2 regions of the Gudongella ferriphila genome follow, and region 2 is predicted to be linked to the other one. Evidence: predicted binding sites of a transcription regulator. Region 2 holds the regulator's gene; the other holds the start of a gene.
The links. The regulator HrcA, encoded in region 2, represses chaperone genes, less so after heat shock. The targets are predictions, from matches to a motif close to ATTAGCACTCNATANTATNGAGTGCTAAT.

Region 1 (3,217 bases), on a different contig from region 2:
TATCATCTTCTCAGTGTCAGTCACCATATATGCTGATACATAGCCTCTGTCAAACTGCATTCCCTCAACAACATCAAGGGTTGTACCCATTGACTTGGATTCCTCAACAGTTATTACTCCATCGTTTCCAACCTTCTCCATTGCATCTGCTATCAACTGACCGATTTCCTCATCAGCAGCGGAAATTGATGCGACCTGAGCTATTGCTTCCTTGGATTCAACAGGTACTGATGCCTTCTTGATCTCCCCGACAGCTGCATCCACAGCCTTTCTGATACCCTTCTGGATTATCATTGGGTTTGCTCCTGCTGCAACATTCTTAAGTCCTTCCCTAATTATTGCCTGTGCAAGCAAGGTTGCTGTAGTTGTTCCGTCACCTGCAACATCGTTTGTCCTTGTTGCAACTTCCTTTACAAGCTGAGCTCCCATATTCTCGTATTTATCCTCAAGCTCAATCTCCCTGGCAATTGTAACACCGTCATTTGTAATCAGGGGAGCACCGAATTTCTTATCAAGCACTACGTTTCTTCCCTTAGGTCCAAGTGTCACCTTAACGGTATCTGCAAGCTTGTTAATTCCTCTTTCCATTGATCGACGAGCTTCCTCGCCGAATTTGATCTCTTTAGCCATATTGTATTCACTCCTTTTTATTAATTCTCAATTCTCAATTCACAATTCACAATTGATTATTCAAGTCGAGCTATGTGGTCTAAGATCCTTCGTTTCACTCAGGAAGACAAAATAATTGTCACTCTGAGCTGTGCGAAGAGTCTTAAATCTTCTTATTATCATAAGTTTTCTAACTCTTAATTCTTACTTCTTAAATATTAACTAAATCTTTCAACTTTCAACTGACCACTTTCTGCTGTTTAGTCTTCAACCACCGCAAGTATATCCATTAGCTTAAGGATTGTAAGCTCCTCTGCGTCAACCTTCACTTCAGTTCCCGCATACTTTGAGAAGATAACTTTATCTCCCACCTTTACCTGATCTTTTCTCTTTTCGTCATTAAGAATTTCATCCCCAATGGCAACTATTTCCGCCATCAAAGGCTGCTCTTTGGCTGTGGATGGCAATACGATTCCACTCTTGGTCTTTTCTTCAACCTCCATCTTCTTTATGATTATTCTGTCTCCTAAAGGCTTAAGGTTCATTCATACTCCTCCTCGATATATAGTCTTTTTTTGTTAGCACTCATCTCATCTGAGTGCTAACATCTATTTATAATAATACTCTAAAACAAGGAGCTAATCAAGTCCATTTTTGCCTTAAAAATAAATTTTAAAGGGAAATTTTAAGATTTATCTGCCCATTGCTTTAGAATACTATGATTTCCTTGTTATTTCTTTCATTTACTTTAAAATAAAGCCACAATTGAATAATATACAATGGGAATAAATATGGCAGGCAGCATATTTGCTATCTTTATTTTCTTTATTCCAAGTATGTTAATGCCTATTGCCATTATAAGTATGCCACCGATAGAGGACATTTCATTGATGACCTCAGGGGTCAAAAAATCCTTGACTGAGCTGGCCAAAAGGGTTATGGCCCCTTGATACAGAAAAACTGCCACTGCTGAAAATGCAACCCCTATTCCAAAGGTGGACGCGAATATAACTGCAGATACTCCGTCTAGTACCGATTTGGCGTAGAGGGTCTCATGATTTCCTGTAAGTCCGGATTCCAGAGCCCCAAGAATGGACATCGCACCTATGCAATACACAAGGGATGCCATGATAAAGCCCTTTGAGAAGTCAGAGTCACCCTTTCCAAACCTCTTTTCCATGTTGGTTCCCAGATTCTCCAGTCTCTTGTCCAGATCCAATTTCTCGCCTATTATTCCACCAACCACTATGCTTGCAAGTACAACAATCAGATTGTTCATTTCAAAGGCTCCCATAATTCCTATGATAACAACCGCAAGAGCCATTCCATCCATGATTGTGCTGGTATACTGCTCCTTGATTCCCTTTCTCAGAAAAACTCCCAAAAGCGCACCTGCAACTACCGCTATACTGTTGACAATAGTCCCCATCATAATTATCACCTACCCATTTTTTTGTCTGCTATACTAAATGATAACGCAAAATCCTAAAATTATCCAGAAAAAAATGGGAAATCGAATCATCGGTTCCCCATTTTTCCAAATCTACCGTTCAATAAAGCTCTCAGTCCATTCTGGCATTGGAGGATTTGTGCCCTCCCTTATCATTTCCTGCCACTTCTCATCTGTTAGCCTTTCCTGTGATACGAACTCATAAAAGCTCATAACAGCTCCCCTTGTCAGGTAAAGTTTCCCATCGATTGGTGCCAGCACGTATATTTCATATGCCGGTCCCACGCCAGCCTCCATCACACCATCCCTTCCGATTGTGTGATAGTCAGAGATTACAGCCATGTTCTTGTCTGTCTCAGATGTAATTTCATGCCATCTGGTTCCCTCACCTGTAAAGGAGCTTGTCAAATCCTCCAAAATCCCTCCATATATTTTAAGCCTGTCATGTTCCTCCTGGGTCAAAGGGACTCCTTCAAGCTGCTTATTTGAGGCATCTATAAGAAAGTCAAGAAGCCACTGGAACCTTTCCAGCTTAACATCAATTTCCTCCACCTGCAGATCCCATTCCAGCAGATAGTCCCGAGTTTGGTTTGTCAACCATAAAAGTCTTTGGTATACGTCAAGGTTTGGCTCCACATAACCTTTAATCTCAACGTATTCCGCCCCTCCCATTTCAGCGCCGGAGGGCTTTCCGTAAAGTACAGTATCATGCTTAAGCTCAGCCCAGGACCCAAGTGCAGTGTTAAGGTTCTTGTCCTCCCAAGCCTGATTTTTCATAAATGTAGGCATGGTGGCATCCGCTGGCCCTAGAAGACCATCAAGGACCCACATCCATCCGGTGTATAGGTTTCTTTTCCAATCCACCTCAGTATAAAGGGAGAATTCCTCCCTGAGTCTTCCCATTTCAACTGGATACTTATCCCACTGCTGGTTCTCCGGCTTTTGGAGCTGAATCTCCTTGGCTCTGTCAGAACCCAGCACCGCCATTACATCAAGCCCTGAAGGGATTGGCCTAAGTATTGGATATACCAGTTCCTGAATGATCTGGGAATCAAAGACATACCTCTGGCCCATAAACCTGAACTGCTTGTCTACAGGGGTGTTTGTTGATATATACCTTCCCACAATCCTGGGCTCTGGAAATTCCTCAGCCCTTTC
Region 2 (3,217 bases):
GAAGGAGTTGTTCTGTTACCTTCAACATTAGGTATTATTACTGCTTCTCCACCCTCCATAACGGCGACTGCTGAGTTTGTAGTCCCCAGGTCAATTCCAATTATTTTACTCATCTGATATTCCTCCTTAAATTATTTTGATACAACGACCATACTTGGTCTGATAACTTTATCTTTTAAAATGTAACCCTTCTGCAAGACCTCTACAACCGTGCCTTCTTCCTCTTCGCTTTCAATAGCTGACACGGCATGGTGCAGGTTGGGGTCGAATTCCTTACCCAATGCTTCTATCTCATGGACAGAATTTCTTTCCAAAACTTCTATAAACTGTTTCTCAATCATTGAGATTCCCTTGTAAAAGCTGTCCTCACTATCATCCTGGGCAGCTATGGCCCGCTGAAAATTATCAATTACAGGCAAAAGATCCAGAATAATCGCTTCAATACCATAGGTTATTGAATTTTCCCTGTCTTTTTCAGTTCTACGCTTGAAATTCTGAAAATCAGCCTGCAATCTGGTCAACTTATTGTTCAGATCAATGATTTCATTTTCCTTTTCTTCCAATAAAGCCTTAGATTTAAAAATGGGATCATCCTCCTGTTCGTTCTGAGGAATTTCTGCCCCAGTGGATTCTTCCTCCAGCAGGTCCTGTTCATCCTCCCTGATATTTTTGTCTTCTTTTGTCATTTGCAATCACCTCTTAGCACTTCCATTATAGTTATTAATAATCTCGGAAATGTTATCCGAGAAAATTCTCAAGGTTTTAATCAACCGAAGGTAATCCATTCTGGTTGGACCGATAATTCCTATCTTACCCACGGTTTCTCCCTCCAGCTTGTAGGTAGCTGTTATTATGCTGCAATCCTTTAGGGGAGCATATATGTTTTCCTGGCCTATGCTTATGTGTACATCCCGTGATATGGAATCCATAAGCAGGATATTTAAAAGCTGGTCCTTATCCTCAATAAAGGACATTATGGACTTAACCTTATCAATATCCTTGTACTCAGGGAAGTTCAATAGCCTCCCTATCCCATCCGCATAAAGGTCGATGTCTTCCATGCTTTCTACAGACTTGTTAATGATGGGAATCAGTCTTTCGATTTCGTTTTTGTATCTATAGAACTGATTGAACATATCCTTCATTGATTCATTGTTCAATTGATTGAAGGATTTGTTCCTGAGCCTTTCGTTAAGCATATTGGTAATTGCCGTAAGCTGATTTTCCGGGATTGTCTGCTCTGTTTTAAAAACGGCATTCTTAATTAACCCATTTTCATTTACCAGTATCAGCAACACCTGATAATCGTCTATGGGTAGCAGCTGAACATGTTTTATCCTAGTCTCCTTTATCTGCGGTGACAAGGCCAAAGCCGTATAGCTTGTTATTTGCGAAAGAAGTCTGGCTGAATTTTGGATCAGCTGATCCAGTTCCTTGTTTTCTCTTTCCAGTGCATCCTTAATCTCTGTCTTCTGCCTTTTATTCATAGATTCCTTGTCCAGTTTTATAAAGCTGTCCACATACAATCTGTATGCCTTGTCAGATGGCACTCTTCCAGATGATGTATGTGTCTTGTTCAAATAGCCCAATTCCTCCAGATCAGACATCTCATTCCTGATAGTGGCTGAGCTGACTCCAAGGTCATAGGCTTTTGAGATTGTTCTTGAACCGATTGGTTCTGCAGTAGATATATAGCTGTCAATTATGGCGTACAAAACTCTCATTTTTCTGTCATCCAACATAGTATCACCTCTAAATTCTCCTGGATGATTGTTAGCACTCAACATCGCCGAGTGCTAATCCTATATATAAATTAACATCCTTACAGGTATTTGTCAATACTTTTTGACCCCTAAGGAAGAAAATCAATCTCAACCTGGTTGCTAAGATCCATGCCTTTTCGAGTTAGCCTTATGGTCCCGTCATCCAATTGAATCAGACCTGATTTTGTATGATTATTTATCACTTCTCCATATTTTCCCATAAAAGAAGTATTGAATCTTTTTTCATAATCCTCAATGGATATTCCCTCATTCAATCTGATTCCAAGAATCATATACTCCGCCTCCATAAGGTCCCTGGATATGGTTTCATCCCCTGCAATGGGAAGGATTCCCCTGTCCAGCTTATTGAAATAATCGCTGAAGTTTGATGAGTTCCAATATCGCCTGCCACTTATGGATGAATGACTTGACAAGCCCACACCAATATAAGGCCTTAATTTCCAGTATCCCAAATTATGCCTGCACTCAAAGCCTTCCTTTGCAAAATTTGAAATTTCATATTGTCTATATCCTCCAAATTCAAGTGAATCAATGGCAGTGTGATACATTACTCTCTCTTCATCTTCATCTGGCATACAGACCAGACCTCTGTTATACCACCTATACAATGGGGTGTTCTCCTCCAAAATCAGGCCATACATGGATATGTGCTCCAATTCCAAGGATATGACCTTATCCAGGGTCTGTAGAAAATCCTCAATTGACTGATGGGGAAGACCAAACATAATGTCTCCATTGATATTTTCAAAACCAGCTCTTCTAAGATTCTCCACCGTGGTTAATACCTGCTCTTCACTGTGTATTCTTCCAATTGTCTTGAGAATTCCATTATTCATAGACTGGATTCCAACGCTTGCCCTGTTAATTCCGGAAGCTCTGTAACTGATTGCCTTATCAACCGTTAGGGTTCCAGGATTTATCTCAATGGTAACTTCTGCATGAGTATCCAGGGAAAAGTCCCTTCTGACAGCATCCATAATGTCTGCTATTTTGTTTTCATGAAGAATAGAGGGTGTTCCTCCTCCAATGAAAATCGTTCCAATGTTTATATCTTCATAGGTATCAGATGCCATTGAGATTTCTTTAATGAGACGCTCCACATACCTGTCCATAAGATCATTGTTCCCAGGCACAGATGTGAAATCACAATAGTGGCATTTTCTTTCGCAAAATGGTATATGAATATACAGACCAGCCTTTTCCATGTTTTCCTCCTGCCATTTCAACTTAAATAAAGGAAAAGTCCCTGTGACTTTTCCTTTATTTTTAATTATTTCTCATCATATTTCAATACAGTCAGAAATGCTTCCTGGGGCACTTCGACAGATCCAATCTGTCTCATCCTCTTTTTACCTTCCTTCTGTTTCTCAAGCAGCTTTCTCTTTCTTGAGATATCTCCTCCGTAGCACTTGGCAAGTACATCCTTTCTCAAG

Region 1: a site for HrcA is predicted at 1,187-1,215, ahead of ACKVDP_RS04750 (co-chaperone GroES). Genes of this name have one in related genera too.

The regions. Positions count from the first base shown of each region.
Region 1 is NZ_JBJXRK010000004.1:127,613-130,829, forward strand. Features, by position in the region: gene groL (chaperonin GroEL) at 1-630, opposite strand, end outside; gene ACKVDP_RS04750 (co-chaperone GroES) at 870-1,154, opposite strand; gene ACKVDP_RS04755 (DUF554 domain-containing protein) at 1,358-2,041, opposite strand; gene ACKVDP_RS04760 (DUF3160 domain-containing protein) at 2,153-3,217, opposite strand, start outside.
Region 2 is NZ_JBJXRK010000017.1:41,827-45,043, forward strand. Features, by position in the region: gene dnaK (molecular chaperone DnaK) at 1-113, opposite strand, end outside; gene grpE (nucleotide exchange factor GrpE) at 132-686, opposite strand; gene hrcA (heat-inducible transcriptional repressor HrcA) at 693-1,724, opposite strand; gene hemW (radical SAM family heme chaperone HemW) at 1,853-2,989, opposite strand; gene lepA (translation elongation factor 4) at 3,055-3,217, opposite strand, start outside.